DNA from 3 places in the Arthrobacter sp. LFS091 genome. Region 1 is predicted to be linked to each of the others. Evidence: riboswitches for the same ligand, from Rfam matches in the RefSeq annotation. Region 1 holds a riboswitch; each other region holds the start of a gene.
The links. Region 1 has a riboswitch for thiamine pyrophosphate ahead of thiC (phosphomethylpyrimidine synthase ThiC). Riboswitches for the same ligand answer to the same signal wherever they lie in the genome.

Region 1 (5,824 bases):
CCCTCGGGGTCGGTGAAATAGAACGCCTCGCTGACCAGGTGGTCGGCGCTTCCGGCAAAGGCGCGCGGCTCGTATTCTGCCGCCGTGGCAATGGTGGCCGCCAGGGATGGCTGGTCCTCAAAGAGGATGGCGGTGTGGAACAGGCCCGCTTCCCCACGGCCCGGGATCTGCAGACCTGAGGCAGGCGCCAGGTGGACAACAGGCTTTCCCGTGCGGCCCAAGTACAGTCCGCCATCCTGCTCGGCCACGATGTCCAGGCCCAAGGCGCGCTGGTAGTAGTCGCTCATGACCTTCATGTCGCCTACCTTGAGCATGACGGTGCCCATGGTGAGTTCGGCAGGAAGAAGATCCTGGCTGTTTGCTGTAGTCATGTGAAGCTCCTGGGTTTGAGGCTGCCGCCCTTTCGGCACCTTCTACTAGTACTAAATTACTTGAAGCTTCAATTTATTCCTAACGGATGATCCCGCCACGTAAAACGATGTGCTGGAGTTCGGCCACGGTGTTGAGGGCGACCCGCGGATCTTCACGGCAGAGAACGACGTCGGCACTCGCCCCTTCGCTGATGGCTTCGGCACCCAGCCACGCCCTTGCGCCCCACGTTGCGGCCTCCAGGACAGCGGAAGGCGGCAGGCCGGCGTCGTGCAGTTCCTTCATCTCGTCCGCAATCCGGCCGTGCTTGATCACGCTGCCGGCATCGGTGCCCGTGTAGATGGTGACACCGGCTTCGAAGGCCTCCAGCACGCGGTCGTGGCGGCGTTCCCACAGCTTCGCCATGTGATCTGCGTAGACGGGGAACTTGGGCGCGGCCTGGGCGGAAATCTCCGGAAAAGTCGCAATGTTGACCAGCGTAGGGACAATCGGAACGCCCTGCTCCACAAGCCGCGGAAGGTGCCGCGGCAAGAGGCCCGTAGCGTGTTCGATGCAGTCGATATTGGCGTCCAGCATGTCGTCAATGGTGTCTTCTGCGAAGCAGTGGGCCGTAACCCTGGCTCCCTCATCGTGCGCGGCCGAAATGGCGTCCTTGACCAGCTTGGCCGGGAAGGACGCGGCCAGGTCACCAATGCCGCGATCGATCCAGTCGCCCACGAGTTTCACCCAGCCATCGCCGTCACGGGCTTCTTTGCGGACGGTCTCCACGAGCTGTTCGGGATCGATTTCATGGCCCAGTCCTCGGAGGTACCGCCGGTCCCTGGCTATATGCCGGCCAGCCCTGATCAGTCGCGGCAAATCCGCGCGCCCTTGGACCCAGCGCGTGTCACTGGGCGATCCGGCATCACGGATCAACAGTGTGCCGGCCGCCAGGTCTGCCCTTGCCTGGGCGAGGGTGGTCTGCTCATCAACCGCACCGCCCGGCCCCAAACCGATGTGGCAGTGGGCGTCGACAAAGCCGGGCAAGACCCAGCCGTCGAGCACAACGTCCGGTGCCGCCACCGGCTGGATGAACGTCAGGCGACCGTCAACGGACCACATGCCCCTGCGCTCCCTGCCTGCTGCTACGAGCACCGTACCGCTGAATTCGATGATGTTGGCCATGGCAAAAAGCCTAGCCCTGTACGTGCCTGGCAAGCCTGCAACGCCATATGACTGTGCGGCCGCAGGCAGCTGTGGTAGCTTCGTCTACGACCACACGGGGGCCCCTGCAGGGGCTGAGATCGGACTGAGGCAGTCTGCGACCGTTGAACCTGTCCGGGTAATGCCGGCGAAGGAAGTGAGCAGTCCCTTGAGCACCACAGAAACACAGCACAGCCCTGCCCAAAACGCGACCGTCGTTAAGACCGGGGCACCGGAAACCGTGACGCAGTCGCTGAAATCCCACTCGCTGGGGTGGCTTGAAGATCCCGAACATGGCATTCGCGTTCCTGTCACCGAGATCGCACTGGAACCCTCCCCCAATGGCCAAGCCAACCCGCCCCTGCAGGTTTATCGAACTGCCGGACCGGGCAGTGATCCGAGAGTCGGGCTGGAACCGTTCCGTGCACCCTGGATCGAAGGCCGGGGCGACACGGAGCCGTACTCGGGCCGTGAAAGGAACCTGCTCGACGACGGCAAGTCCGCGGTCCGGCGCGGTGCGGCATCGGCGGAGTGGAAGGGCGCACAACCGGTGCCCCGCCGCGCCGTCGAGCAGAAGACCGTCACACAGATGCACTACGCCCGGAAGGGCATCGTGACGGAGGAGATGCAGTTCGTGGCCTTGCGCGAGAACTGCGATGTCGAATTGGTCCGCAGCGAAGTTGCCGCCGGACGCGCCATCATCCCCAGCAACATCAATCACCCGGAATCCGAACCGATGATTATCGGCAAGGCGTTCCTGGTCAAGATCAACGCCAATATTGGCAACTCCGCGGTGACCAGCTCCATCACCGAGGAAGTCGACAAACTGCAGTGGGCGGCGCAATGGGGTGCCGATACGGTCATGGACCTCTCCACCGGCGATGACATCCACACCACGCGGGAATGGATCATCCGCAACTCCCCTGTTCCAATCGGCACGGTTCCCATTTATCAGGCACTCGAAAAGGTCAACGGCGAGGCCAATAAGCTCACGTGGGAGATCTTCCGCGACACCGTGATTGAACAGTGCGAACAAGGGGTGGACTACATGACCGTCCATGCCGGGGTGCTGCTGCGCTACGTCCCGTTGACTGCCAATCGCGTCACCGGCATCGTTTCCCGCGGCGGCTCGATCATGGCCGGCTGGTGCCTGGCCCACCACCAGGAGAACTTCCTCTACACCCACTTCGACGAACTGTGCGAGATCTTCGCCAAGTACGATGTCGCCTTTTCGCTCGGCGACGGGCTGCGTCCCGGCTCCATCGCGGACGCCAATGATGCCGCGCAGTTCGCAGAGCTGGACACCCTTGCCGAGCTGACCCAGCGGGCGTGGGAGTTCGATGTCCAGGTCATGGTTGAAGGCCCGGGGCACATCCCCTTCCACTTGGTACGTGAAAACGTCGAACGCCAGCAGGAACTGTGCAAGGGTGCCCCGTTCTACACACTGGGCCCCTTGGTCACGGATGTGGCGCCCGGCTACGACCACATCACCTCGGCCATTGGCGCGACCGAAATCGCCCGCTACGGCACGGCAATGCTCTGCTATGTGACACCCAAGGAACACCTTGGCCTGCCGAACAAGGACGACGTCAAAACCGGTGTGATCACCTACAAGATCGCCGCCCACGCCGCTGACCTCGCCAAGGGGCACCCTGGCGCGAACGAGCGCGACGATGCACTGTCCAAAGCCCGCTTCGAGTTCCGCTGGCGCGACCAGTTCGCCCTGTCCCTCGATCCTGTGACAGCCGAGGCGTTCCACGACGAAACCCTGCCCGCCGAGCCGGCCAAGACCGCACACTTCTGCTCGATGTGCGGGCCGAAATTCTGCTCCATGCGGATCAGCCAGGATATCCGCGATGAGTACGGTTCAGCTGAAGCGCAGGCCGCAATCGCCGGCATGTACAGCGGCATGAGGGAAAAGAGCCAGGAGTTCCTGGCTTCCGGCGGGAAGGTCTACCTGCCGGAACTGCAGGTACCCGGCACTGCGGGCAATGGCAGCTCAGGACGCCTGAACTGACATGGCCCGTCCCACGTCCGCGACAAACGAGCGGATGATGTGATCGCCATCCACTGAATCCTGGGGCCGGTGCCCGCCCGCTGCTACCCGGCGGAGGGCGCCGGTCTCCTGGAGGTATCCCGCAATTTCCTCGTAAAGCGGCTCCCAACCACCCGTAAGGACCAAGGTGGGAACGCCGGGCACAATGTGAAGCGGTGCCTCCCATGGCGGTGCCTGGAGCCTGAGGCGCCGCGCAGACTTCCGGGCCTCCGGCGTGTCCAGTCCCCCGGTTTCGGCCGAGAAAGCCCTGCGGAAGTATTCCCGCTGGTAGTCGGCGTCGTTCAATTGTGCCCGGACGTCGAACAACGGCTCCATCAGCGCACGGTGGGAGGCCGTGGCCGGCAGTTCGGCTGTCAGCGACAAGCACGCCGGCTCCACCAACGACAGCGAATGCACAAGATCAGGACGCTCAATAGCTGCCAGCATGGCGGAAATGGCGCCCTGTTCGTGCGCCACGACGTGGCCTCCACCGGCATCGGCCAACGCATTGATCACGATGGCGACATCTGCTGCCACATTGGATGGCGCCGGTTCCTCGACCGCCGAAAAGCCGTGCCGCCTCAGGAACAGGGCGTCATAGGCCAGCGCCATGCCGTGTTGCTTCGGCCATGCTGCGGCGCCGAAACTCCCCAGGCCGTGAACGAAGACTACGCGCTGCTTGTGCATTGGTTCAGCCTATTCCACGGCTCTGACATCCCAACTGCCTGGCAGCTGGGACGCACTGTCTACTTACCGAGGAACTTGTCGAAGCCCTTGGGAAGGTTCAGCGACGACGGGTCGAAGTCCGCCGCGCCTTGCCCAAAAGCCGCGCCCGTGGGGGCCGCTGAAGCAGCGTTTGCCCGTTTGGCCTCCGCATCGCGAAGTTCCTGGGCTGCCTTGGCCGGGTTGCCGGACCGTGCCTTCTTCTTGGGAGTGTTCTTCCCGTTCTTGCGTCCGCCAGGGCCACCGAGGCCGGGCATCCCAGGCATACCCGGCATGCCACCGCCCTGGGCCAGCTTCTTCATCATCTTCTGTGCCTGGGCGAAGCGTTCCAGCAGGCCGTTGACCTCGGAGACATGCACGCCGGAACCCTTGGCGATGCGGGCGCGGCGGGAACCGTTGATGATCTTGGGAGCAACACGCTCGTGCGGTGTCATGGAACGGACGATCGCCTCGACGCGGTCGATCTCTTTTTCGTCGAAGTTCTCCAGCTGCTGACGGATGTTTTGAGCACCCGGCATCATCATGAGCATCTTCTTCATGGAGCCCATGTTGCGGATCTGCTGCATCTGGGCGAGGAAGTCGTCAAGGGTGAAGTCTTCCTGGTCGGCGAACTTCTTCGCCATCCGGGCGGCTTCATCCTTGTCCCATGCCTTCTCGGCCTGCTCGATCAGGGTGAGGACGTCACCCATGTCGAGGATGCGGGAAGCCATGCGGTCCGGGTGGAAGAGCTCAAAGTCGTCCAGGCCTTCGCCGGTGGAGGCAAACATGACGGGCTTGCCGGTCACGGACGCCACGGAAAGCGCGGCACCACCGCGGGCGTCGCCGTCGAGCTTTGACAGGACGATGCCCGTGAAGTTGACGCCCTCGTCGAAGGCCATCGCCGTGTTGACGGCGTCCTGGCCGATCATGGAGTCGATCACGAACAGGACTTCGTTGGGGATGATCGCCTGGCGGATCCGGCGTGCCTGATCCATCATTTCGGCGTCGACGCCCAAGCGGCCGGCGGTATCAACGATCACGACGTCGTGAAGCTTCTGGCGGGCTTCCTCGACGCCGGCCTTGGCGACGGCGACCGGGTCACCGGCAGGGTGTTCAAGTTCCGAGGTAGCGCCGGGGTGCGGAGCGAAAACCGGGACACCGGCACGCTGGCCAACAACCTGGAGCTGCGTCACTGCATTGGGACGCTGAAGGTCGCAGGCAACCAGCATGGGGCTGTGGCCCTGGGCCTTGAGCCACTTGGACAGCTTGCCGGCGAGGGTGGTCTTACCGGCACCCTGGAGGCCCGCGAGCATGATGATGGTGGGGCCGTTCTTGGCCAGGCGGATCCGGCGGGTCTCGCCACCGAGGATTTCCTTCAGTTCCTCGTTGACGATCTTCACGATCTGCTGGCTGGGATTCAGTGCACCTGAAACTTCGGCACCGAGCGCGCGTTCACGGATGCGTCCAGTGAATTCGCGGACCACCGATACGGCGACGTCCGCATCCAACAGGGCGCGGCGGATCTCCCGGACCGTG
Region 2 (5,824 bases), on a different contig from region 1:
CGGCGAAGTCAATTGGGATGCTGTCAACCTCGAAGGCCAGCCGCGCCGGATCGAGAACGCCCTGAAGTCAGGCGATTCTGTCCTGGTGCAGGTCACCAAGGACCCGGTGGGTCACAAGGGTGCCCGACTGACCAGCCAAATTTCGCTGCCGGGCCGCTACCTGGTGTACGTACCGGGCGGCTCAATGACCGGTATCTCCCGCAAGTTGCCGGACGTCGAACGCAACCGCCTCAAGCGCATCCTCAAGGACCGCTTGCCGGAAAACGCCGGCGTCATTGTCCGCACCGCAGCTGAAGGTGCCTCGGAAGAAGAGCTGACGCACGACATCAACCGCCTGCGCGCTCAGTGGGAGGGCATTGAGGGGCAAGCCTCCTCAACCAAGATCCTTGCACCGGAATTGCTGTACGGCGAACCCGACCTGACCATCAAGGTAGTGCGCGACGTCTTCAACGAAGACTTCTCCAAGCTGATCGTCTCCGGCGACGACGCATGGGACACCATCGAGGCCTACGTGACCTACGTTGCCCCTGACCTGGTGGGCCGCCTCGAGAAGTGGACCAAGGACCAGGACATCTTCGCTGCCTGGCGCATCGACGAGCAGATCCACAAGGCCCTGGAACGCAAGGTCTTCCTGCCCTCGGGTGGTTCGTTGGTCATTGACCGCACCGAAGCCATGACCGTGGTGGACGTCAACACCGGAAAGTTCACCGGCAGCGGCGGCAACCTCGAAGAGACTGTCACCAAGAACAACCTCGAAGCTGCCGAGGAAGTAGTCCGCCAGCTGCGCCTGCGCGATATCGGCGGCATCATTGTCATCGACTTCATCGACATGGTCCTGGAATCCAACCGCGATCTTGTGCTGCGCCGCATGGTTGAGTGCCTTGGCCGCGACCGTACCAAGCACCAGGTCGCTGAAGTCACGTCGTTGGGCCTGGTGCAGATGACGCGTAAGCGCATGGGCACCGGCCTCCTCGAGGTCTTCGGCGAGCAGTGCGAGCACTGCGCCGGCCGTGGCGTCGTGACACACGATGAGCCGGTGGAACACCGCCGTGCGAACGTTGTGGCCGCTGAGCACCACCGCCCGCACACGGAATCGACGCAGCAGCAGCCGGCGGCCCGTACGGAACGGAAGCGCCGCCGAGGCAAGGGTGGGGGACAGGCTGTTTCCGAAGCCCCCGCTCCGGTTCAGTCTGCGCCGGCCGCGCACGCGGCCTCGCCAACGCACCCGGAACCGCAGGACCCTGCGCGCCAGGCAAAGGCCGAGGCAACCCGCGCTGCGTTGGCTACCATCGCGGCTGCAGCACACGCTGCCCACCTGCACGACGACGAGCTTCACCGTGCAGAGGAACTGGCGCGGTCAACTCATCAGACGGCTGCCGACGAACCCGTAGCTCATGGCAACGACGAAGAATCAACGGCCCACGAGGCAGCAGTCCGGGAAGCACGCTCCACCCCGGTCCTGCGTTTCGGTGGCGAAGAAGTCGCTTTGCCGTTCGTTGAACACCAGGACGAACCACAGGCGGCCAAACCGGCAATGAGCCTGGATCTGCTGGCGGAGGCATTCTCCCACCTGGGAGCGGCGCCGGAGGCGGAAGCGGAACCAGCTGCCGTCCGCGAAGCTGTTGCTGCCCCGAAGGTGGCTGCCCCGGCTCGGGCCGCTGAGCAGGATCGGGAAGCCGCTTCGACGTCCGGGAGTCGCCGAGGTCGCCGTAACCGCAGCGCAAGCAGGGCCCAAGGTGCGGCCAACGAAACCAGCGTTGAACACCATGAAGTGACTGCGTCGGCGCCACAAGGTTCGTCCCACGAGGCTAAGGCCCCTGTGGAACCAGCCAAAAAGGCACCCGCAGACGAGCCCATCATCCTGGGAGTCGGCGTGCCGGCTTCCGAGCTCTGATCCGCTCACGGCTTATCGGACCCCGTAGCAACTGCCCCGGCAGTCGCTACGGGGTCTTTTGCGCGTCCAGGACGTCCATGGCCAGACCTGGGGACGTCAATGGGTCATATCCGGGCCCCTACGCAGCGCTGTTCCCGGGCCGGGCTGCTTCCCGGTTAGGCTGGGGGACAGACACGGGGTGCCTGGCGTTGGGCCGGGCTGAGATCCAGACCCGTTGAACCTGTCCGGTTAGCACCGGCGAAGGGATGTCCACATGACTGCAGCATATTCTCCTGTCTACCCGGTTGCTTCGGGCAGGCCAACACCGCGGGTGCTGAGTATCGCCGGCTCCGACCCTTCCGGTGGGGCAGGGATCCAGGCGGACTTGAAGAGCATCGCGGCCCACGGTGGTTACGGCATGGCTGCAATCACCGCCCTCACAGCCCAGAACACCGTGGGCGTCAGCGCCGTCCACGTGCCCCCCGTCGAATTTCTGCGCCAACAACTGGACGCCATCAGCAACGACATTGAGATTGACGCCGTCAAAATCGGCATGCTCGGCGACGCAGAGGTCATCGACGAAGTCCGCAGCTGGCTCGAAAAGGTGCGTCCCGCCGTCGTGGTCCTGGACCCGGTGATGGTGGCAACCAGCGGAGACAGGCTCCTGCGCGAGTCCGCTGAGAAGGCGTTGCGTTCGCTTTTGCCCCTGGCAGACCTCCTGACCCCGAACCTTCCCGAGCTGGCGGTGCTCCTGGGTGAAACGGAGGCGACGGACTGGGCTTCGGCGCTGGACCAGGGTAAGCGGTTGGCCGCTGAGTACGGGAACACGGTCCTTGTGAAGGGCGGCCACTTGGCGGGAACGGCGTGTCCTGATGCTTTGGTGAATACGAGCGGGTTGCTGCGGCAGGACGTGGTCGAGGTCGACGGGCCCCGCATCGATACCCGGAACAGCCACGGCACAGGGTGTTCGTTGTCGTCCGGCCTGGCCACGGTGCAGGTTAGCACGGGGGACTGGGAAGCTTCACTGCGGGAGGTGAAGCCTTGGTTGCTTGAGGCTTTGAGGCACTCCGGGGCGTTGGAAGTAGGACGAGGAAGCGGGCCGATCCACCACTTCCACCACCAGCGGGGTCTGAGGCCCGGCGAGTTCGCCGCGACTTTGTGGGAACACGCACGCGCGGAGCTCGAGGCGATCCATCGGCTTGGCTTCATCGATGGCCTTCAGAAGGGCAGCCTCCCGGAATCCGCGTTCGGCTATTACCTGGCACAGGACGCGATCTACCTCAACGGCTACTCCCGGGTCCTGGCCCGGGCCAGCGCCCTGGCTCCTACTGAAGACGAGCAGTTGTTCTGGGCCAAGGGCTCCCGGCAGTGCCTGGAGGTCGAGTCGGAATTGCACAGGAACTGGCTCAGCAGCCGCGACGTGTCCGGAACAACGGGTCCCGTGACCAAGTCCTATGTGGACCATTTGCTGGCCTGTTCGGCATCGGGAAGCTACGCGGTGCTGCTGGCGGCGATTCTTCCCTGCTACTGGTTGTACGCGGAAGTGGGCCAGAAACTCCACCACGCCTACGTGGAAGCAGGTTCCCCTGTGGACCACGCATACGCGGAGTGGTTGAAGACGTACGCCGACGAAGACTTCGCCGAGGCAACCAGGACTGCGATCAAGCTCACGGACGCGGCGGCCCTTGCGGCCTCGCCGGCGGATCGCGAGGCCATGATGGAAGCCTTCACCCAGTCCTGCCGCTACGAAACTGCCTTCTTCGACGCGCCACGGGTTTTCTCATGACCTCTCCGGTCGGGCGTCCGGGCGGGTAATTTGCGAGGCTCGCCGCGCGTCGCAGGGCAAATCGCGTTAATCGTGCCCAAACCCTGTAGGCTGTATGGGCACGGTGCAGGGAGAGTCCGTTACAACTGGTGACGCGAGTCACGTGGTAGCCTCCGGACCCGGCCTCATTTGCAGCTGAAGGTCAAACTAGCGTAATCTTGATCTTCGGTGCTTACGCCAACACTTGGGTTATGCCCCTTGGAATTGTTCATGGGATGACTCGCGGACTTCGTTCAGAAGTCCACGGCGTTGAGGCACAGCGCGAACCAAGCCTGATTCCGGTTCAGGTTCCGCACGCAAATTTAGTTATAAACGTCGAGAGAAGTGAGTACCCAAGTGGTGTACGCGATTGTCCGCGCAGGCGGCCGCCAAGAAAAAGTTTCCGTTGGAGACTACGTAACGCTTAACCGCGTCCCCGGTGGAGCCGGTAGCACGCTTGAGCTGCCCGCCTTGCTCCTGGTTGACGGCGACAAGGTCACCTCCGCAGCTGCGGAACTGGCCAACGTCAAGGTTACGGCTGAGATCCTCGAAGACCTCCGTGGTCCGAAGATCGTCATCCAGAAGTTCAAGAACAAGACCGGCTACCGGAAGCGTCAGGGTCACCGTCAGGAACTGACCAAGATCAAGATCACCAGCATCGCGTAACTTTCGTTACACGCTGTTCAGGTTTTTCAGTTTCCCCAGAAATTTAGAGGCAGGCATTTCACATGGCACACAAAAAAGGCGCGAGTTCCACTCGCAACGGTCGTGACTCCAACGCTCAGTACCTGGGCGTAAAGCGCTTCGGTGGTCAGGTAGTTTCCGCAGGCGAGATCATCGTTCGCCAGCGTGGAACCCACTTCCACCCCGGTGCAGGCGTCGGCCGCGGTGGCGACGACACCCTGTTCGCTCTCCAGGCCGGTGCGGTTGAGTTTGGTACTCGCCGCGGCCGTCGCGTAGTGAACATCGTTGCTGCTGCAGCTGCAGAGTAACAACAAGTTCTGAACCGGTGGAGCGGGCCAAACGGCCCGCTCCACCGTTCTTTTAACCGCATTACAATCGACTGGGGCGCTTGGGCGCACTGGTTTTGCAACAACGCTGTATAACAGCAACTGAGGAGATCCACGTGGCGAGCTTTGTAGACCGGGTAGTCCTGCACGTATCCGGCGGAACCGGCGGCCACGGCTGTGTCTCTGTTAAGCGGGAGAAGTTCAAGCCGCTCGGCGGGCCCGACGGCGGCAACGGCGGCAATGGTGGCGACGTCATCCTTCGGGTGTCGGCCCAGACCACCACCCTGCTCGACTACCACCACGCACCCCACCGCCACGCCACCAACGGTGGTCCGGGCATGGGTGACTGGCGCGGTGGCAAGAACGGCGAAACCCTGATCCTTCCGGTACCCGATGGCACTGTGGTCAAGACCAAGGACGGCGAAGTCCTGGCTGACCTCGTGGGCGAAGGTACTGAGTACATCGCTGCCGCCGGCGGCCAGGGCGGCCTCGGCAACGCGTCGCTTTCCTCGCAGAAACGCCGGGCTCCCGGCTTTGCCCTCCTGGGCATCGAAGGCGAATCCAGCGATATTGTCCTGGAACTGAAGTCCATTGCCGACATCGCCCTGGTTGGCTTCCCGTCGGCCGGCAAGTCCAGCCTGATCGCAGCCATGTCCGCTGCCCGGCCCAAGATTGCCGATTACCCCTTCACCACCCTCATCCCCAACCTTGGCGTGGTCCAGGCCGGCGATGTCCGCTTCACCATTGCCGATGTTCCGGGCCTGATCGAGGGAGCAAGCGACGGCAAGGGACTCGGACACAACTTCCTGCGCCACGTAGAGCGTTGCGCCGCCTTGGTGCACGTCCTTGACTGCGGAACCCTGGAATCCGATCGGGATCCTTTGTCCGACCTGGCGATTATCGAGGCCGAACTCGACAAGTACGCAGTGGACATGAGCTACGCCGGTGTCGACGGTGAGGTGGTGCCGCTGAACGAACGCCCCAAGCTGGTTGTCCTCAACAAGGTGGATCTTCCGGACGGCAAGGACATGGCCGAGTTCGTTCGCCCGGACCTCGAAGCCCGCGGATACCGCGTGTTCGAAGTCTCGGCCACGAGCCACGAAGGCTTGCGCCAACTGGGCTTCGCCATGGCAGAGA
Region 3 (5,824 bases), 350 kb from region 1:
TTGCGTCCGCCCTCACCCTTGGATTCGCCGGAGTCAGCCTTGCCTGACCGGCCGCGGCCGCCATCGCGGCCACGTCCGCCGTCACGGGAGCCATTGCGGTCCGAACCACCGGAGCGGGAGTTCTTCTTGCCGGTCTCACCCAGGTCCTCCAGGACCTCGGCGTCCACACCGGCCAGGGTGCGCTTGTTCCGGGGCAGGCGTCCCTTGGTGCCCTCGGGAATATCAAGGTCGGAGTAGAGGTGCGGCGAGGAGGAGTACGTTTCAACCGGCTCCGGAACGCTGAGTCCCAAGGCCTTGTTGATGAGTCCCCAGCGGGGCATGTCGTCCCAGTCAACGAACGTGACGGCGGTGCCCTTGTTGCCTGCGCGGCCGGTGCGGCCAACACGGTGCAGGTAGATCTTCTCGTCTTCAACGCACTGGTAGTTGATCACGTGCGTGACGTCGTCCACGTCGATGCCACGGGCGGCGACATCGGTGGCAACCAGGACGTCCACCTTGTTGTTGCGGAAGGCACGCAGGGCCTGTTCGCGGGCGCCCTGGCCCAGGTCGCCGTGAATGGCTGCAGCCGCGAACCCGCGGTCCACAAGTTCCTCGGCGACCTTTGCGGCGGTGCGCTTGGTCTTGGTGAAGATGATGGTCCGGCCACGTCCGCGGGCCTGGAGGATGCGTGCCACGACTTCGGTCTTATCCATGCTGTGGGCACGGTAGATGAGCTGGCGGATGTCCCGCTTGGTCAGGCCCTCATCGTTCGGGTCAGCTGCGCGGATGTGGGTGGGCTGCGTCATGTAACGACGTGCCATCGCGATCACGGGGCCGGGCATGGTTGCGGAGAAGAGCAGCGTCTGCCGCACGGCGGGGGTGCCGGCGATCAGGGTCTCTACGTCGGGAAGGAAGCCAAGGTCCAGCATTTCGTCGGCCTCGTCAAGAATCACCATCTTGACGTTCTTCAAGCTCAGGTGCTTCTGCTTGTAGAGGTCGATCAGTCGGCCAGGGGTACCTACGACGATCTCGACGCCCTTCTGCAGCGCATCGATCTGGGGTTCGTAGGCCCGGCCGCCGTAGATGGTGGCGATGCGCGCGTTGCGCTTGCGCGAGGCCGTCTGGAGATCGTTGGCGACCTGCACGGCAAGTTCGCGGGTGGGGACGATGACCAGTGCCTGCGGTGCGCCGGGGACGGCGAGCTTGTCATAGCCGGCGTCGTCGCGGCCTACAACGCGCTGCAGGGCAGGCACGCCGAAGCCGAGGGTTTTGCCTGTACCAGTCTTGGCCTGGCCGATGATGTCGTGGCCGCCCAGTGCGACGGGCAGGGTCATGGCCTGGATGGGGAACGGGTGGGTGATCCCGGCATCTGCCAAGGACTCCACGATGTCTGCGCGCACGTTGAAGTCTGCAAACGACTTCTCTTCGATCTCGTGGGGCTTCTCGTCCGAGACGATCGTTTCCTCGGGCTCGAGGGTTTCTGTTCCGGTGGGGTCCGTCAGGACTTCATGGGTATGCAATTCACTCACAGGGAGTTTCCTTATTCATTTGGGCATTGGCGCCGCATGCTCAACGGGGGCGGCATAGCCGTACCGGAGCACCAACGGGCGCGCAAGCAAGTCCAGTGGAAGCCGATCGCGGGCTATCTAAGTACTGGCACTGGTGACCAGTTGGTACATCTCAAGATCGCGTAGGGGCGGGCTTGTTGAGTTCAAAAATTAACTGAATCAACGACCGGGCATCCATTACTACACGCCCAGTCTATCCTCTGGGAGCCCGAAAGCCCGGATTGGGGATTGAACGGCGCTATGGCAGCAGTTCAAACAGAATCTCCCGGCTGGCAATGTCAGCCTTGACCAGCCGGACGCGGACCTTGGTCCCGGACTCCAGTTCGCCGTCGCAACGGGCGGTCACGGCGGGCTCCGCTATTTGGACGATTCCGTAGGGACCGCCGTTCCCGTTGCCGTTGCCCCTTCCGTTCCCGTTCCCGTTTGGCTTCGAGCCGGAAATGACCACCGCATCGAACTCCTGGCCAACATGGTTGGCAACCAGTGCCGCCTCCACCGTGTCCAAGGCGGCGCGCTCGAGGCGGCCAGCGAGTTGATCGGACGAGGCCATGATCTCGGGCAAGGACGGCAAGGCTTCACGGGCCCAGGCAGGGATGTCCCGCTTGTTGCTCAGTGCCTCGCAGATCACCAGGACGAAACGGTCGATAAGGCGGCGCAACGGTGCTGTGGTGTGCGCGTACGGAGCGCCGATGGCTGCCTGGATGACTTCAGTCGGGACCTCGCCGTCGAAAGGTGTGTAGTTGGCACCCCTGAACAACGTCCCGGCTGAGTGCAGGATGGCGAGTTGCTTTGGGTCTGATGCGTCCAGGGTCCGCAGGTATTCGCCGTAGCTGATCCGTCCGTCCCAGGGTTTACCAAGGGCCGTGGTCTGCCTTTTGAAGTGCCGCAGGGAGCGTTCATCCGGTGCGGGCATGGTGCGCAGTATGCCAACCTTGCCGTCCAGCATCAGCTGAGCTGCCGCCATCCCGGTCATGAGTGAAATCTGCGCGTTCCAGTCCTCCACCGGCAACGACGGGGCAGCAACGATCCTGTACCCGCCGCCGTCGGCCGCTCGGACGATCTCCTGTTCGGGCATGTTCAGGCTCGCGCCGCCGCGGAGGCGTTCGAGTTCAACCCGCTTCAACCCCACTTCCTTGAGGAGCTGCAGTACGGGCGGTGCCGTTCCGTCGTCGATCTGCTCCTGGACGCCCTTGTAACTTAGCTTGGCCCGGCTGCGCACGGTGGCGCGGCCTACTGTCACCGTCACTGCTTCGGCCTGCGCGTCGAGGACGAAATCCCAGACAAAGGCGCCACAGTCCTGCTCTGCCAGCAGGCTGCCGGCATGTTCGCTGATGATTTCCGGGTGCAAGGGAATGCGTCCATCCGGAGCATAGAAGGTCTGGCCGCGCCGGCGTGTCTCCGTGTCGAGGGCACCACCGGGAGCCACGAAGGACGGAACGTCGGCGATCGCATAGAGGACCTTGTAACCGTCACCGGCGCGCTCTATGAACAGCGCCTGGTCCAGGTCCGTCGACGTGGCGGGGTCGATGGTGACAAACGGAATGTCCCGAAGGTCGCGTTCAGGCAGCTTCAGGTCCGCCACGGCTTCTCGGGCTTCTTCCACTGCCCCCGTGGGGTAGGCGCCTGGGAGTTCCAGCTCCGTCCGGAGTGCGGCGAGGGCCGCTGCGAGCTGGTCCGACGAGTCGTCGACGTTGGGTGCAATCCGATGATGTGACACGAAAATCAGGGTAGCCCGGATTCCGGGGATCACACCATGTCAAGGCCGCACGGTGAGCGACTTTCGCTAAATTGAGTCCAGGGCTTCCAGCAGCGACTTGGCAGCCGCCGTCGGGTCTGCGGCTTCGGTGATGGCACGGACAACCACGATCCTGCTGGCCCCCGCCGAAAGGACCTGTTCCACGTTGCCCAGGTCGATGCCGCCAATAGCGAACCACGGGAGCTGCACGGCGCCGTCGGTCGTTTCCGTGGCACGCCTCATCGCTTCTGCGGCATATGTGACCAGGTCCGGCCCAACGGCTTGGCGCCCCGGTTTGGTGGGTGTCGCCCAAACCGGACCGACACAGAAATAGTCCAGGCCGCCGTCGCCGGTAGAAGCGGCAATGGCCGCATTGACCTGCTCCGGAGTGTGCGTGGAAAGTCCAATCGCGGCAGGGGCCGGGAGGAAGGTCCGGGCCACCGGAAGGGGCAGGTCCTTCTGGCCCACGTGGAACACAGGAGCCCCGGAAACACTGGCAATATCGGCCCGATCGTTGACAGCCCACAGTCGGCCGTGCCGCTCAGCCACACTCCGCAGGATGGCCAGCAAGTCCAGTTCTTCGGCTGCCTCGATCGACTTGTCCCGGAGCTGGATGATGTCCACCCCACCCTCGAAGGCGGCATCGACGAAGTCTTCGAAATCGCCCTGTCGCTTCCGGGCATCGGTGCACAAATAGAGTCGGGCTGAGGCGAGGGATTCAGGCTGGGTCATGGGAACCAGAGTAGTTCCTCTACACTGGGCACGTACTGCGGGAGCCGCGACGTTCGACTATGTGACCGTCCGGCTGAGAGGGCTTCAGCGCCGACCGCTTGACCTGATCCGGCTAATACCGGCGTAGGGAAGGGAACACATGGCAGACGCCATTCATGCAGATGTAGCCATTATCGGCGGCGGCATCATCGGGTTGGGCACCGCCCACCAACTGCGCAGGCTGGGCCGCTCAGTCGCCCTCATCGACCCTTGGCCCGCTAACGGCGCAACTTTCGCAGCGGCCGGGATGCTGGCACCCGTCAGTGAACTGCACTACCAGGAAGAAGAACTCCTGGAACTCATGGTCGAATCCTCCCGGCTGTGGCCCGCTTTTGTTGGCGCGCTCGCCGGAGGGGCGCACGCCGCCGGATACCGCACGACGCCGACCCTCGCCGTGGGTGCCGACGCCGCCGACCGCCGCGCGCTCGCAGACCTCCGGGTGGTACAGAAGGCTGCAGGCTTGGGAGTGGAGCCATTGGCCCTCCGGGAGGTGAGGGAGCGTGAGCCCTTGCTGAGTCCCCAAATTTCCTGTGCCTTCGACATCCCCACCGACCACCAGGTGGATCCCCGCAAGCTCGCCGCCTGCCTTTTGGCCGAACTTTCGGATCACTCTCCCGATGATCCGAGCTGGGTTACGGGGGCGGACAACGGATTCGCTGTGAAAGCGCTGGCACATCGTCTCCTGTGGGATGAAGGCAGGGTCTCTGGAGTCGAACTCGAGTCAGGCACCAGGGTCTTTGCCACCGAGACGGTGGTCGCAAACGGTCTGGGCGCCGCCGGCTTGGACGGCGTGCCCGAAGGGCTCACGCTGCCCCTGCGGCCGGTCTATGGTGACATCCTCCGGCTTCGGGTTCCGGACAACCTGCAACCTCTCGTTACCTCCACCGTCCGGGGGATAGTGCGGGGCGTTCCCGTCTACATCGTCCCCCGCGACGACGGCACCGTGGTGATCGGAGCGACCCAGCGTGAGGACGGACTGTCCACGGCCTCCAATGCCGTCTCAGCGGGCGGCGTCTACCAACTCCTGCGCGACGCCCAGGTCCTGGTCCCCGCGGTCGCCGAACTCGAACTCCTGGAGGCAACAGCCCGCGGCAGGCCAGGGACGCCGGACAACGCGCCGTTGCTTGGCCGCGTCGCCGGAACCAATGGCGACATTGAGGGTTTGGTGGTTGCCACCGGGTTCTTCCGTCACGGAGTCCTGCTGACACCGGTAGCCGCAAGGATTGTCGGCGAACTGATCAACGGATCGACCGATCCACAGTGGGCCCCTTTCCGCCCCGACCGATTTACGGCCAGCGCACCCGATCCACGGAACTTCGTCCCAGCACACGCCCGCAGCAAGGAAAGCGCATGAACATCAAACTCAATGGATCCGACCATGCAGTGGCCGATGACGCCTCTGTGAGCACCCTCGTCACCGCCATCACCGGCCGCGAACTGGACCACAGGGGACAGGCGGCCGACGGCGGCAAGCTGGGTGTCGCCGTCGCGCGCAATTCAGAGGTGGTGCCGCGCAGCCAGTGGGCGGCAACAGCACTCGCCGACGGCGATGAACTCGAACTCGTTACCGCAGTCCAGGGAGGCTGAACAATGACCACAACAAGCACTGCCCCCAGCACCGACGCCTTGGTGATCGACGGCGTCGACTTTGGTTCGCGGCTGATCATGGGAACAGGGGGTGCCCCGAGCCTGGACGGTTTGGGCGCTGCGCTCCTGGCCTCGGGTACGGAGCTGACCACCGTGGCCATGCGGCGCTATTCGCCGGCAGAAA

Region 2: it holds a riboswitch for thiamine pyrophosphate, as region 1 does, so the genes downstream of both, thiD (bifunctional hydroxymethylpyrimidine kinase/phosphomethylpyrimidine kinase) here and thiC (phosphomethylpyrimidine synthase ThiC) in region 1, are expected to answer to the same signal.
Region 3: it holds a riboswitch for thiamine pyrophosphate, as region 1 does, so the genes downstream of both, thiO (glycine oxidase ThiO) here and thiC (phosphomethylpyrimidine synthase ThiC) in region 1, are expected to answer to the same signal.

What each region holds. Positions count from the first base shown of each region.
Region 1 covers NZ_JBFPFP010000005.1:368,465-374,288, reverse strand. Annotated here, with positions in the region: gene ACNQOP_RS11935 (VOC family protein) at 1-371, opposite strand, end outside; gene ACNQOP_RS11930 (amidohydrolase family protein) at 451-1,533, opposite strand; TPP riboswitch at 1,618-1,725, shown strand; gene thiC (phosphomethylpyrimidine synthase ThiC) at 1,721-3,568, shown strand; gene ACNQOP_RS11920 (alpha/beta fold hydrolase) at 3,551-4,273, opposite strand; gene ffh (signal recognition particle protein) at 4,333-5,824, opposite strand, start outside.
Region 2 covers NZ_JBFPFP010000001.1:532,270-538,093, reverse strand. Annotated here, with positions in the region: gene ACNQOP_RS02500 (Rne/Rng family ribonuclease) at 1-1,894, shown strand, start outside; TPP riboswitch at 2,059-2,157, shown strand; gene thiD (bifunctional hydroxymethylpyrimidine kinase/phosphomethylpyrimidine kinase) at 2,148-3,659, shown strand; gene rplU (50S ribosomal protein L21) at 4,035-4,343, shown strand; gene rpmA (50S ribosomal protein L27) at 4,406-4,669, shown strand; gene obgE (GTPase ObgE) at 4,804-5,824, shown strand, end outside.
Region 3 covers NZ_JBFPFP010000005.1:23,349-29,172, forward strand. Annotated here, with positions in the region: gene ACNQOP_RS10400 (DEAD/DEAH box helicase) at 1-1,508, opposite strand, end outside; gene ACNQOP_RS10405 (RNB domain-containing ribonuclease) at 1,786-3,264, opposite strand; gene thiE (thiamine phosphate synthase) at 3,331-4,014, opposite strand; TPP riboswitch at 4,042-4,161, shown strand; gene thiO (glycine oxidase ThiO) at 4,154-5,407, shown strand; gene thiS (sulfur carrier protein ThiS) at 5,404-5,640, shown strand; gene ACNQOP_RS10425 (thiazole synthase) at 5,644-5,824, shown strand, end outside.